3 regions of the Dactylosporangium sp. NPDC005555 genome follow, and region 1 is predicted to be linked to each of the others. Evidence: riboswitches for the same ligand, from Rfam matches in the RefSeq annotation. Region 1 holds a riboswitch; each other region holds the start of a gene.
The links. Region 1 has a riboswitch for cyclic di-AMP ahead of ABZS58_RS04190 (hypothetical protein). Riboswitches for the same ligand answer to the same signal wherever they lie in the genome.
Positions count from the first base shown of each region.

Region 2: another riboswitch for cyclic di-AMP. It lies ahead of ABZS58_RS29840 (hypothetical protein); the one in region 1 lies ahead of ABZS58_RS04190 (hypothetical protein).
Region 3: another riboswitch for cyclic di-AMP. It lies ahead of ABZS58_RS02680 (NlpC/P60 family protein); the one in region 1 lies ahead of ABZS58_RS04190 (hypothetical protein).

Region 1 is NZ_JBEXDG010000002.1:331,889-336,741, forward strand. It holds gene ABZS58_RS04185 (exopolyphosphatase) at 1-118, opposite strand, end outside; gene ABZS58_RS04190 (hypothetical protein) at 258-1,235, opposite strand; cyclic di-AMP (ydaO/yuaA leader) riboswitch at 1,296-1,437, opposite strand; gene ABZS58_RS04195 (glycoside hydrolase family 19 protein) at 2,196-3,299, shown strand; gene ABZS58_RS04200 (reverse transcriptase family protein) at 3,317-4,549, opposite strand; gene ABZS58_RS04205 (NAD(P)/FAD-dependent oxidoreductase) at 4,711-4,853, opposite strand, start outside.
Region 2 is NZ_JBEXDG010000030.1:77,282-82,134, reverse strand. It holds gene meaB (methylmalonyl Co-A mutase-associated GTPase MeaB) at 1-691, shown strand, start outside; gene ABZS58_RS29855 (ferredoxin) at 751-969, opposite strand; gene ABZS58_RS29850 (condensation domain-containing protein) at 1,111-2,532, shown strand; gene ABZS58_RS29845 (HPF/RaiA family ribosome-associated protein) at 2,644-3,102, opposite strand; cyclic di-AMP (ydaO/yuaA leader) riboswitch at 3,331-3,470, shown strand; gene ABZS58_RS29840 (hypothetical protein) at 3,473-4,489, shown strand; gene ABZS58_RS29835 (LysR substrate-binding domain-containing protein) at 4,478-4,853, opposite strand, start outside.
Region 3 is NZ_JBEXDG010000002.1:4,491-9,343, reverse strand. It holds gene ABZS58_RS02685 (LamG-like jellyroll fold domain-containing protein) at 32-709, shown strand; cyclic di-AMP (ydaO/yuaA leader) riboswitch at 817-959, shown strand; gene ABZS58_RS02680 (NlpC/P60 family protein) at 968-1,939, shown strand; gene dcd (dCTP deaminase) at 1,974-2,555, opposite strand; gene ABZS58_RS02670 (MarR family transcriptional regulator) at 2,569-3,021, opposite strand; gene ABZS58_RS02665 (pyridoxamine 5'-phosphate oxidase) at 3,088-3,594, shown strand; tRNA gene ABZS58_RS02660 (tRNA-Gly) at 3,604-3,677, shown strand; gene ABZS58_RS02655 (IS1380 family transposase) at 3,974-4,853, opposite strand, start outside.

The sequences.
Region 1 (4,853 bases):
CGATCTCGGCCGTGCCGTCCTGGACGTCCTTCGGGTGCACGAACGTGATGTCGCCGATGAGGTCCAGGTGACGCAACAGGACGGCGCACACCAGACCGTCGAAGTCGCTACGCGTCACGAGTCGGTGCTTCACGTCGTTTCCCCTCACCCTGCGTCGGCCGGTCGACAGTTGCCCTATCGGCCGGCCGGCCGCAGACGTGAGAGCTACAGGATGGACAGGTGCTTCTCGCTGAGCACAGGTGGCACGTCGTCCTTGCCTACAGCATGGACAGGTGCACGTGGTTCGTGTGGTCGCTGGAGGGGTCCCCGCCGACGCCGCTGTAGTGGTGCCAGCCGACCGCGGGTGTCCACACCTGTTTGAACCAGATGACGTACATGACGCCCAACCGGTCCGCGTTCTTCACGAAGTAGGTCGCCAGGTTGGCCCCGTAGACCTTGTCCTCCCCGGCCGCGACCCCGCCGAAGCCGGACTTCGCCTGCACCGAGAAGTCACACGCCCGGCCCTTGGGGTGCTCGTACGGACCACTCGGCCGGTAACAGGAGACGAACCGCTTGAAGCCCGCACCCTGCGCCTGCTGCATCGCGTGCAACGTTCGCATCGTGATGCAGCCGGTGGTCGTGGGATCGTTCTGCTTGCAGCTCTCGGCCGACCAGCCACCGCTGGAGTTGCGCGGCGAGGGGGCGGCGAGGGGCAGGTTCGCGGAGACGAAGCCGTTGCTCGGGCCGCCCGCCTGGGACAGACCCTTCTCGGCTTCCTTCTTCTTCGCGGCCATCACGGCCACCTGCTCCTGCTGGAGCTTGACCTCTCCCTCCAGGGCGGCCTTCTGCGTCGCCTGGTCCTTCTTCAGCTGGTTGAGGTCGCGCAGCAGGTTGTCGTTGTGCCGCGCGATCTCGTCGATCGACCCGGCCCGCTCCGCGAACCCGGTCGGGCTGCCGGAGTCCATCAGCGCCACGAACGTGCTGAGCGGCCCTGTCTGATACGCCGCTACGGCGATGGCGGCCACCTGCTCGGTGACCCTCGCCAGATCCTTCTCCGTGACGGCGAGCTTGGCGGTGAGATCGGCCTGGCTCTTCACCGAAGCGTCGAACTTGTCCTTCGCCTCGATCCACGCGCGGGTGCTCTCGTCGAGGACCTGGGCGAGCGTCGCGTTGGACCCTTCGTCGCCCGTGTCGTCGCCCGGCTCGGCCCCAGCGGGCGCGGCGGCGTAAACGACGGCGGCCGTGACTGCCGTCATTGCCGTCATCAGAGCGGCGAAGATCCGCCGTCCGGGATGTCGTGATGACATCTGGCTCGTTGTTCCTTCCGTCGGCCGCCGACCGGGTTAGCTGACGGGTTCGGGACGGAACGATCCCTACCGCGGTTGCCCGCGGATTCACCCCAGTTACGGTTGGGTCCCCGATTCGCCGGGTCACCCGGCGATTAGGCGGCAGCCGCGCCCGGCGCCGCGGGGGGCGGCACCTTGTCGGACGAGACCGACGGCCAGCCTACTCAGGGCGATTCGCCCGCGCAGCGCACCGATTGTGCGCCGCTGTGACGCACCTCTCGAAACGGTGCCATCCCAGCAGGTCGCCTAAGCCTGCCAAAAGAAATCCACGTGACGCAAATCACTCAACGGTTTTCGCAACCTTGCAACAATCATGCCCTCCCGGTTGTTCTACGCCACCCGATGATCGCTCAGCGTGACTGCCTTCGGGGTTCCCGACCTGCTCAGACGAGGCCCTCCCGACGGCGTGCGGCCCGTCCTTCCGGCCGAACAAACCGCGTCGGCTGCTCGTCGCTGCGGATGCGTCATGGGTCGGAATCGGACGGACGGGTCCTGCCAGCCGGACGTCATCGAGGCGTGCGGCGCGCATCAGGGCGGGGTGATGGTGGCGGTGACGGAGTAGGTGAGCGGCCTGACGCATCGCGCGCCGGGTCGTAATTTCCTTTACGTCAGACTCGGTTCGGGTTCGGGGGATGCGGCCTGAGCCACCGGGATGGAGCGCGGAAGCTGCCGCGCTCGCGCAGGCAGTGCGCCGCCGCGCGGCGCATTTGGGGGTGCGGGGTGGGAATCCCCCGCCCCGCGGCTCGCCGCGGAGAGGCGCGGCGCGGCTTAGCGAAACCGTAAAGATTGTTCATTAATTGATGTTGTTTGTACTGTTGAGGGTCTTGGGCTGGTCATATGGACGGAGTCGAGCTGAACGGAAGTGATCTGGTGTCCAGAGTGCGTCTGCTGGCAGGGCTGGCCGCAACCGCCGTCGTCGGTGGTGTCGTGGCCGTCTTCAACATGCTGCCGGCGTCGGCTGCCTCCTGCGCGCCCGCGTGGCAGGCGTCGTCGGTTTACACCGGGGGCGCGACGGTGTCGCGGAACGGGCGCAACTTCCTCGCCAAGTGGTGGACGCAGAACGAAGCGCCGCCCGGGAGCACCGGGGTGTGGCAGGACCAGGGAACGTGCGGCGGGAGCACGCCGCAGCCGCCGACGCAGACCGGCTCCGCGGGCGGGTGCAGCTTCCCGGCGTGGCAGCAGGGGCGCAACTACGTCACCGGGGACATCGTCAAGTTCACGGACGGCGGCTACTACATCGCCGAGCACGACAACCCGGGGTACAGCCCCACGATCAGCACCTGGTACTGGGACCCGTACACCTGCAACGGCGGCGGAGGGGGAGGCACCACGACGCCACCCCCGTCGAACGGAGCCTTTGTCGTCAGCGAGGCCCAGTTCAACCAGATGTTCCCGAGCAGGAACCCGTTCTACACGTACAACGGCCTGGTCGCGGCGCTGAACGCCTACCCCGCGTTCGCCAGGACGGGCTCGGACGCGCAGCGCAAGCAGGAGGCGGCGGCGTTCCTCGCGAACGCGAACCACGAGACCGGTGGACTGGTGCACATCGTGGAGCAGAACACCGCGAACTACCCGCACTACTGCGACACGAGCCAGTCGTACGGGTGCCCCGCCGGGCAGGCCGCGTACTACGGCCGCGGGCCGATCCAGCTCAGCTGGAACTTCAACTACAAGGCCGCCGGTGACGCGCTCGGGATCGACCTGCTGCGCAACCCGAACCTGGTGCAGACCGACCCGGCCGTGGCGATGAAGACCGCGCTCTGGTACTGGAACACCCAGACCGGCCCGGGCACGATGACGCCGCACAACGCGATGGTCAACGGGGCCGGCTTCGGCGAGACGATCCGCAGCATCAACGGCAGCCTCGAGTGCGGCGGGCGAAACCCGGCGCAGGTGCAGAGCCGGGTGGCGGCGTACCAGCGGTTCGTCGGAATCCTGGGCGTGGGCGTCGGAGCGGGCAACCTGAGCTGCTGACAAAGAAAAAGAAAAGGCTAGAAGGGCGCCCCGGGGAGTGGGGCGCCCTTCTCTTTCGCGGAACGCAGCATGCGCCCCAGACGAGCGGCCCGCGCAGGATGGCCGTGTGAGGCCCAGGCGACCAGACCCGCGAGATGCGCGGCGAAGTCCGGATGCCCGTCCCGGTTGGCGGCCTCCAGACCATCGCGGGCGGCGGAATGCAGCACGGCCCGCAGTCGGTCGTAATCGGCGCGAGGGATCGCCGGGCGCGAATTGACGACCAGACCGGCCAGCCGTTGCTGGGCGCCGCGCCCCCGGATGCGCGTCTTCGCCGGATTGACCCGGAAACCTTCCTCCGATGCGACCGCAACGACAGCGGCGACAAGACGGCCAGGGTTCGACAAGGACCCCGAAAACGCCAGGTCATCGGCGTAGCGGCAGTAGCCGGCGCCGAACCGGGCGGCGAGCCCCGAAAGCCGGCGGTCCAGCCGGAACGCCACCAGATTCGCGAGGGCCGGCGACGTCGGCGCGCCCTGCGGCAGGTGCGGGGTCCGGTGCTCGATCCGCCCCGAAACCGCATGCGGGGTCCGCGTGGTGCACAGCGCGGTCAACGCGTGCGCGACCGGCTCCGGATAACCGGCAGTGCGGAACAATCCGTAGATCCGCCCCGCGGTGATGCTGGTGAAGAATGCCCGCAGATCCAGCCGCACCAATGTCGCTTGCCCGGCGTGCGGCGCGGCGAACGTGTGCACCGACCGCCCCGGCACGAACCCGTGCGCCGCGTCGTGCACCGGCAACGGCCCGAGCACCTCGTCCAGCACGCGGCGCTGGATCGCCTTCAGACGCGATTTCGGCGCCTCGATCAGTCGTTCGCCGATCCAGGTGTACGAGTAATGCCGCACCTTCTGGTCGCCGTGCTTCCGGTTCATCCCGCGACGGTCGGCGAACCAGTCCAGCTCGTCCGGGGTGACGTCGAGGAACTCGGCGAGCGCCGCCAGATCGTCGATCCGCGGCGAGTCCCACCGCTGCCGGACGGTTCGGGTGGCGGCCGCCCGGCGGACCTTGACCGGCTGGTACGCCGGAGCGCTGATGAACCCGGCCAACTCGCGAGGCCGGTCGGCGGGCGCCACACGATAGGCGCGCAGGACGGCGGTGACGACGGGGCCGAGCCAGCGCGGCCGCCGCCCCAGCACCTCGTAGCCCACGTCGAGCAGCGGCCCGCGCGCCCACTCGACGGTCAGAAAAGCGTCCGCGAGCGCGCCGGCGACCACGTGGGCAGCGTGCCCCGACGAATCCCGGTCGTGCCTGCGCCGAGCCGCGCGGAGCGCGGGGGCGCGCCGGCGATGCGCTGCCGTGCTCAATCCTGCGTCCCCGGGGTTACCCCGGAGCGACCATCGCTGGTCTGCTCGGGACACGCTGCCACGCCGCCACTCTAGGGGAGATGCTCCCGGTATTCCTGCAGCGCGCGCCGCGCGAAGACCTGCTGGAACGTGGCGACCCGCTCCGAGCGGCCGCGGCCGATGAAGCTGACGAACCAGTGCATGACCGCGGTGACCCGGTTCTTGAAGCCGACCA
Region 2 (4,853 bases), on a different contig from region 1:
CAAGACCCGCATGGCCCGGCTCTCCGTCGACGACGCCGCGTTCGTGCGCCCTTCCCCCACCTCCGGCACCCTCGGCGGGGTGGCCCGCGCGACCCGCGAGGCGATGACCGTCGTCGAGGCGGCCGGCTACGACGTCGTCCTGGTCGAGACCGTCGGCGTCGGCCAGTCCGAGACCGCCGTCGCCGGCATGGTGGACTCGTTCCTGCTGCTGGCGCTCGCGCGTACCGGCGACCAGCTGCAAGGCATCAAGAAGGGCGTCCTGGAGCTCGCCGACGTCATCGCCGTCAACAAGGCCGACGGCCCGCACGAGCCCGACGCGCGCAAGGCCGCCCGCGAGCTCGCCGGCGCGCTGCGGCTCCTGCAGGGCTCCGGCCCCGGCCCCGCCTGGCAGGTGCCGGTCGTGACCTGCAGCGGCCTCACCGGCGCCGGCCTGCCCGACCTGTGGTCCCGCCTCGAAGCCCACCACGACCACCTGTCGACGTCCGGCGACCTCACCCGCCGCCGCGAGGCGCAACAGGTCGCGTGGATCTGGGAGACCGCCCGCGGCACACTGCTGGACCGCCTGCACGCCGACCCTGCGGTCCGCGCCCTCGCCCCGGACCTCGAAGCCCAGGTCCGCGCCGGCACCATGACCCCCGGCCAGGCCGCCGACGCCCTCCTCGCCGCCCTCCACCCCCCGGCGCAGCGCTGACTCGCCGCCTTCCACCCCCGGCGCGGCGCTGACGACCGTCTGCCTCCAGCGGCGGCGGGTCAGATCTCGACGGACCGGCCGGTGGCAAGGTCGACGACGCTGATCGCCTCCATGGGGCAGGAGGCCATCGCGTCGAGGACGGCTTCGTCGTCGGGTGCGACGTCCTGGCGCACGGGGTGCGCCCGGCCCTGCACATCGTCCAGCTCGAAGCGGTCCGGGGCGATGCCCGCACAGCTACCCGACCCGATGCACGTGTGGTCCACGGTGATCCGCCACATGTGAACCAACCTATCGAACTCCGCCATTGTTTGCTGCCTTTACCGGAGTTGGCAAGATTCGTACGGACGATTGAAAAAGTTCAACGACGGTCGTAGCTTCTAGGCGCTCACCCTGACCCAGTTCCGGCAGAAGGTGACTCGATGCCCTTACCTCCCACCACCGTGCACTTCAGCTCCGGCCGCGCCGCCGAAGGCCCGCTCATCTGGGCGCAGGCCGCGATCTGGGACGTGTTCCGCTGGCTGCCACCGGACGACTCGACCCTCAACCTCCTCGTCCAGTGCCCCGTCCCCACCGGCCGCGGCCTCGGCGACGTCGCCGAGGCCCTGCGCCACCTCGTCGAACGGCACGACTCCCTGCACACCCTCTACGTCGACACCCCCGAAGGGCCGCGGCAACGGGTCGTCGGCGAGGGCGACATCCCGCTGCGGGTCCACGACATCGGCGACCATGGCACCGACGAGGCCGCCGCCGACCTCGGCGAGCAGCTGCGCAGACCATGGTTCGACATCGGCGCCGACCTGCCGCTGCGGGCCGCGGTGCTGGTCCGCGACGACGAGCCGGTCGCCGTGCTGCTCGCCGCCAGCCACATGGCCGTCGACGGCACGAGCCTCGCGATCGTCCGCGGCGACCTGCTCAACCTGCTCCAGGACCCGCCGGTCGTCGTCGACCCGGGCCAGCAGCCGCTGCAACGCGTCGACTACGAGACCTCCCCCGTCGGCCTGCGCCGCGAGGCGAAAGCGCTCAGCTACTGGTCGAAGCACCTCACCGGCGTCCCCACCCGCATGATCGAGAGCATCCGCGACGGCCGCCCGCCCAACCTCGACTGGGGCCAGATCCAGTCCCCCGCCCTGGCCCTGGCGACCAACAGCCTGGCCGCCCGCTTCGGCGTCCCGCCGGCGACGGTCCTTCTGGCGGGGATCACGCTGCAGCTGGCCGCATACACCGGCGGGACCGATGCCCTCCTGCGCATGATCGTGGCGACCCGCTTCCGCCCGGCGAGCCGGGCTCTGGTCGGCGCCTTCAACCAGAACGCCCTCTTCAGACTCGCCTTCGACATCCACCCCGAGCAACGCGACGCCCGCCCTGCGGGAAGTGCCGAGGAGACCGTCGGCGAGCTGCTGCACCGCGCTTCGGACGCCGCACTCCTGGCATACGCCCACTGCGAATACGACCCGGGCAAGCTCGAAGCCCTGTTCGCCGACGTCGCCGCCGATCGGGGGATCACGCCCGACGGCTACTGCTTCTTCAACGACACCCGCTTCTCCGCCCAGGACCAGTCCCCGCCCGCGCTCCCGTCGGACCTCCCCGAGGCGATCCACGCGGCACTCCCGGCGACGAAGCTGCGCGCCCCCGTCATCGACCGCACGCCGAAGGGCGCGAACTTCTTCATGTTCCTCACCGACCTCGGCGACACCGCGGAACTGATGCTGTGCGCGGAACACGGCTTCCTCGGCGAACGCGGCCCCCTCGGCTTCCTGGCCGGCCTCGAACGTCTCATCGTCAGAGCCACCCTCGATGAACACGCCACCACAAGGCTCCTCTACCGCGAAGCCACCGCCTGACAGCCGGCGCCACCGAACAAAGCCACCGATACACGGCACCGAACACGGCACCGAACGATGGAACACCGCGGGGCACGGACCAACGTCCGCGCCCCGCGATCGAACCGTGCGTCAGACGCTCCGCTCCTGCCGATCCGGGACGACGGCGTCGGCGCCGACGGAGGCCGCGTCCAGGGCCGGGGTCAGCTCGGGCGAGATGACGTCGTTGATGGTGGTCTCGCGGAGGCGACGGTTGTGCCGCGGCTCCTGGCGGGTCTTCGCGTCGCTCAGCAGGCGGCGGAGGTCGTCGCGGACCTCGTTGATCGCGGCGTGCAGGTCCTCCTCCGACGATGTCGCGACGATCTTCTGGTGGCCGGCGATCCAGCACTCCAGGGTCACCTTCTGCCCACGGGCGGACCGGTCCTTCACCGACACCTCGAACTCGGTGGAGTCGACAGGAAACCCGGCCAGGTGACTGTCGAGCGTGGCGAACTGCTCGGCGATCCAGACCCTGTCCCCCTGGGAGAAGCCGGCGCCGACGCGCAGGCAGTCCTCGACTGTGGCCGGTGTGCTCGTAGCACTTCTCGACATGTCCGAGACCCCTTCCGTTGCTTGCCTTGACCATCACCGCTTACCCCGCAATGACCCTGTTCATGTCCCCCAAACCTTCCTAGGAGGCTAGCCTACCACCTCCTCGAGCCACCCGCAGAGCCCCCGAGCGGACCGCCACCGGGCCGTTACCGAAGGTCCGTGAAAAGGATGAATGCGCAGGTGGTTAGGGTCGGCGGCGGCCCCGTTCGTAGGTGCTGACCGCGCCGGCGAGGGCCGGCGGCGAGCCGTGCCCAGCGGGCCGGGGAACCACGTTTCTTGGGGTGAATCCGCTCGAATCGGAGCGGTAGGGGCGACTGTTCCGTCCCGAATCCGTCAGCTCACCCGGTAGGCGGCCGATGGAGGGAACAGTATGTCCAGACCTCCGTGGATCGTCGCCGCCCTGACGGCGCTCGCGATCCTCCTGACCCCGGCCGTGGTGCTCGGCACGGCCTCACAGGCGTACGCCAGTGAGGGTGGCGACCCTGCGCTCATCAAGAAGCTCGACGAGACCAACCGCGCGTACATCGACGCGCAGAACGTCCTGACGGCGTCGCTCGCACGACAGACGACCCTGAAGCGGCAGCAGGACGAGCTGGAGCCGCGGTACGCCGAGCTCCGCGACGACACCCAGTCGATGTCGATCGCCGCCTACCAGAACGGCGGCGGCCTGCGCAGCGCGGCCACGCTGCTGGACAGCGGCACACCCGGAGTGTTCGCCGACCGCGTGAGCACCCTGGAGGTCATCGCGCGCGGCAACGCCGAACAGCTCAAGCAGGTGACGAAGGCCCGCGAGGAGCTGACGAGGACGAAGGCGACCATCGACGCCGAGGTCGCCAAGCAGCAGGCCAGCATGGCGGTGATGACGAAGCAGAAGGCCGAGCTCGAGGAGGCCCTCGCCCAGTCGAAGAACGCCGTCGACGCGTCCACCACGTGGAGCGGCAACACCACCGGCAAGGCCGCTGAGCCCGCACCCCGGCGGGCCGACGGTTCCTGGCCGGCCGAGTCGTGCGGCACCGCCGACCCGACGACGAAGGGCTGCCTGACCCCGCGGACGCTGCACGCCCTGCAGCAGGTGCAGAAGGCGGGCTTCGGCCACTTCGTGTCGTGCTGGCGGCCGCCGGGCGAGCCGTATGAGCACCCCAAGGGCCGGGCCTGTGACTTCGCCGCCGACGCGAAGGACTTCGGCGGCGTGGCGACCGGCGCGTCGAAGGAGTACGGCACGCAGCTCGCCGCCTGGCTGGTGAAGAACGCCCAGGCGCTCGGCGTCATGTACGTGATCTGGTTCAAGCAGATCTGGACGCCGGCGGGCGGCTGGCACTCGTACGGCAGCGGTCAGGGCGACCCGAGCAGCGACCACACCAACCACGTGCACATGTCAATCTACTAACACCGACAGCAGCGCCGACACCGCCGGCAGGGCCGCTCTGCCGGCGGTGACCAGCGCGTCCAGCCGGCGCGCACCGGCGACCGGGAGATCGGTCACCCGCAGGTTCAACGAGGACACGTCCCGCAGCGCCAGGTCCGGCGCGATCGTGGCGCCCTGACCCGCCGCGACGAGCGCGAGGACGACCGGATAGTCGACGCACGCGTGCACCCGCCGCGGGGTGAAGCCACGCTCGCGGCCGAGCCGGTCCAGGATCTGTCCGGTCGTCGAGGACGGCGGCCCGGCGACCCACGGCCGGTCCGCGAGGTCGCTGTACGAGTGCACGGGCGGCCAGCCTGCGGGCACCACGACCCGGTACGGGTCCTCG
Region 3 (4,853 bases), 330 kb from region 1:
TCGTGCCTCGGTCTCCGCCGCACCGACCGCGGTGGTCCAGCCGTCCTCGGCGGCGGCCGCCGCGCATCGGGCGACCGGCATCCGGTACTCCTTCGACAGCGGCATCATCGGTCCAGTCCTGGACGGTGCGGGCCGGCTGCCGCTGCGGGTCCGCAAGGCCGGCGGGGACCTGTCGACGGTGCCGCACAACGGCGGACTCGCGGTGCGATTTCCGCAGCCGTGTGAGCATTACGGTGCGGAGAGTTGTGCACGTGCCATCCTGCAGAGCGGCCCCGCGGAATTCCTCAATCCGGGACAGGGCGCGTTCACCTATGGCGCCAGTGTGCTCGTAGCGCCGGATGAGACTTCCAAGGGCGCCAATGTGCTGCAAAAAGGGTTCTCGGTCGGTGGCAGTCAGTTCAAGTTGCAGGTGGACGGTGCCGCGGGGCGTCCCAGTTGTGTGATTGTCGGCACTTCTGGACCTACCATTTATGTAGCCCTCGCGTCGCTGACCGTGGCCGACGGACGGTGGCACCAGATCGAGTGTTCGCGCAGTGACGCCCTGCTCACAGTGGCTGTCGACGGTCGGATCAAGGGAAGATCGCCGATCCCTTCGTCACTGTCCATAGTGAACCCGGATCCCCTCTGTATTGGTGGCAAGGGCACCAGTGCGAACAACGACCAGTTCATCGGTGCAATTGATGACGTGTTTGTCGCCGGAGTGGCCTGACTTTTCGCCCAATTCGGACAACAATCGAGGATCGACTTGCCCGTTCGGAGCGGTCGCCATAACGTGAATTCCGGTCGGATGGATGTCCGCGCCCAGCACGGGCGCGCCAGACGGCACCGCCGAGTCGAATTTTTCTTTGAACCGGGGACCCACCTGCGCCATTTGGGGTGAATCCGCGACACGTCGCGGTAGGACGACCTTCCCGTCCGAACCCGTCAGCTAACCCGGTAGGCGGCTGGAAGAAGGAGTATCTCCTCGATGCGGCCCAACCGTCTGGTTCGGCTCCTCGTCGCTACACTCGGCGGCCTGTCGCTCGCCATCGGGATCACCGGAGCCGCCAAGGCGGACCCGACCCCGGCCGAGCTCGAAGCGCAGATCGACAAGAAGTGGAATGAAGTCGAGCCCATCATCGAGCAGCACAACCAGCTCAAGGGCGAGCTGAAGGCCAACCTGGCGAAGCAGACGGCACTCAAGAACCAGATCGACCCGCTCCAGGCGCAGGTCGACTCCGCCCTGCTGCGGGTCAGCGCGTTCTCGGTCCTGCAGTACAAGACCGGCCGCGTCTCCAGCTTCAACGCGCTGATGACGACCGGCTCGCCGGACACCTTCGCCGAGCAGCTGGTCATGCTCAACATGCTGGCCAAGGACGAGGCCGCCGGCATCAAGGACGTCATGGACAGCAAGAAGGTCCTCGACGACCAGAAGAAGCCGCTCGACGACCTGATCGCCACGCAGAAGGCCGCCGAGGCCGAGATGGCGGCCAAAGAGACCACCATCAACGCCGAGATCAAGCAGCTCAACGACATGCGCACCAAGGCGTATGGGTCCGGCGGCGCGACCGGCGAGCTGCGCCCCGTCGCCTGCCCGGTCGAATACTCCGGCGGCGACGCCGCGAAGGCCGCGCAGGTCGCCTGCCAGCAGATCGGCAAGAAGTACGTGTGGGCGGCCGAGGGTCCCAGCACGTTCGACTGCTCGGGCCTCACGCTGTACGCGTGGAAGCAGGCCGGCCACACGCTGCGCCACTACACGAAGTGGCAGTACTCAGACACGAAGCGCGTCACCCGCGCCGACCTGAAGGCCGGCGACCTGGTCTTCTTCTACAGCGACCTGCACCACGTCGGCCTGTATGTCGGCGGCGGCTGGATGGTCCACGCCCCGACCAGCGGCGACGTGGTCCGCATGAAGAAGATCGACAGTGCGCCGATCGCGGGATACGGCAGAGTGGGCTAGTTTCCGGTTTCGACCAAGGGGGGCTTCGGCCCCCTTACGTCGTTGTGGGCCAGGTGCGCCAGTTCTGATAGGAGCGGCTCGCCGTCGGGCCGCGCTGGCCCTGGTACCTGCTGCCGTAGACCGCGGACCCGTAGGGATGCTCTGACGGGCTCGACAGCCGGAAGATGCACAGCTGCCCGATTTTCATCCCCGGCCAGAGCATGATCGGCAGGTTGGCCACATTGGACAGCTCGAGCGTCACGTGCCCGGAGAACCCCGGGTCGATGAACCCCGCGGTCGAGTGCGTCAGCAGCCCGAGCCGCCCGAGGCTCGACTTGCCCTCCAGCCGGCCGGCCAGCTGATCGCCGAGGCTGATCACCTCGAGCGTCGAGGCGAGCACGAACTCCCCCGGGTGCAGCACGAACGGCTGCCCGTCCTCGACCTCGACCATCGCGGTGAGATCGTCCTGCTGCGTCGCCGGGTCGATGTGGGTGTACAGGTGGTTGTTGAACACCCGGAACCAGCGGTCGAGCCGCACGTCGATGCTCGACGGCTGGACCAGGTCTTTTTCGAAGGGCTCCAGCCGGAGTTGGCCGTCGGCGAGCTCTTTTGTCAGGTCACGGTCGGAGAGCAGCACGTCTGTGACCCTATTACGCCGCCTCTTCAGTGGCCTTCGCGGTCGCCTCGTTGATCTTTCTGAGGACCTTGGTAGTGATCGCTAGCTCCTCCTCGTCGAACTCCTCCAGCGCCCCGCGCATGTGCCGCCCCAGCGGCGCGAAGAACGCCTGCGCCAGGTCCTTCGCCGACGGCTGCATCACGAGGTGTACCCGACGCCGATCCGCCAGGTCGTGCCGCCGCTCGACATGGCCGGCCCGCTCGAGCCGGTCGAGCAGCGCCGTCGTCGCCGCCGGGCTCAACCTCAGCGTCCTGGCCAGCTCCCCGGGCGTGAGCGGCGTGTCCTCCTCCGTTGCCCGCCAGATGTACGCCACCGCGTTCATATCCGTGCGGTGCAACCCGTGCGCCCGCGTGAACACCTCGACGAACCGGTCTGCCTCGAGGTTGAACTTCCTGAGGAGGTCGATCAGCGCGTCGGTGTCACCCACCGGACCATTGTCCTTCATTCGTGGAATCACACACTTTTCGTACACGTGTACGAGTAACTTGGAGGCATGGCGACGTGGGCTTCATTCTCCGCGGCCGAGCCCCTCCTGGCGACGGCCATCCGCACCCTGATCTGTCAGTACGGCCCGGGCATGGGCTACCTGGCCACCATCCGCCCCGACGGAGGACCCCGCGTCCACCCCGTGATGCCCGTCATCACCGACGAGGGCCTCTACTGCTTCATCCTCCCCTCCCCGAAGCGCCACGACCTGGACCGGGACGGCCGCTACGCGCTGCACAGCTTCCCCGCCGAAGACACCTCCGACGAGGCGTATCTCTCAGGCCACGCTGCCCCGGTCATGGATCCCCTGGTCGTGGCCTCCCTCGCCCTGCAGATGCGAGCGGCCCAACGCGTGGACTGGAAGCTCTACGCCCTCACCATCGAGGTAGCGATGATCGTCCAACGCGACTCCCCCCTCACCTCCACCAGGACCCTCTGGCGCGACCGCTTAGCCCGAGTTCCCAGAGCCCGCCGGAATGGTCCGTGCACGACGCCCGCGGATTCGGTACAGTAGGCGTCGCTCGCGGGTGTAGTTCAATGGCAGAACATCAGCTTCCCAAGCTGACAGTGAGGGTTCGATTCCCTTCACCCGCTCCACGACAAAGGCCCTGGTCAGGACATATGTCCAGCCAGGGCCTCTTGCATGTCTGGTCACTCGAAACCCACCGCGGGCCATTAGCGTGCCATTGGCTCAACTGTCAGCTGTCCTGATGCGACTCAGCCCTGATCCACCGATGAAATTTCGACGCTGTGCTGATGTCAGTTCATGATCTTGGAGTGTTGATCGGGGCGTGTGGGGGTGACCGGCCGGTTTGTCGGTGCGCTCGGTGGCTCGGTGGGTCTGGTGCTGGGGGGTGGCCGGCGTCGGCTGCGTGTGTCTGTCCTGTGGATGGTCAGGTGGGTGGGGCGTGTGCGTTGGTGAACAGGCGTAGCCAGTTGTGTTGCCAGGGCCAGTGTTGCGGCAGGTGGATGGTGAGTTCGCGGGCGTGGCGGCTGATCCGGCCGGCGATGTTGATGAGGTGTCTGCGGATGGTGGCGGCGCGGGCTGTGGCGTGGGGTCGTCCGGCGAGGGTGGCGGCGGCGCGGGTCAGGTTGTGGGCGATGGCGATGCAGGCCAGCCAGGCGTTGTTGGCGTTGAACCGGCCCGATGGTAGGTGGGCGAGGGGTCCGTCGATGAGTTCGGCGAAGACCTGTTCGATGATGGCGTGGCCGCGGTGCTGGGCTTCGGCCTGGACGAGGACGTACGGGCTGTCGGTGAACGCGGCGTGGTAACGCCAGACGGTGAAGAGCTCACCCTGATCGTCCACTGTGGATTTGTTGAGGTCCGGGACGCGGCGTGCGATGAGCCGGGCGGTGACTTCGTGGCGGGTGCCTTCGAACGCGGTGTAGGTGGTCTCGGCGATCTGCGCGCGGGAGATGAACCGCTGCTGGTCGTCGTCCCAGACCGGCTGTGGGTAACGGATTTCGGTCCAGGCGTCCTCGCCGATCGCGGCGATCGCCCGCCGCACCTTGGCGTCGATGCGGACGGTGACGGAGAACCGCACCCGGCCGCGGCGGCAGGCGGTGATCACCGTCCGGGAGTAGAACGCTGAGTCTGCACGGACCACGATCTCGCTCGGTACCGCCGTTGCGGGCGACGCCGTGGTGGTGGCCGTGGTGGTGGACTGCGCCGCCAGGACGGCCTTGGTCGTGGCGACGGCTTCGGCGACCAGGGCTGCCGCGCCGCGGGCTGAGCCGGCGTTGCCGGCGCGCAGCTGGGTCGCGGCGATCACC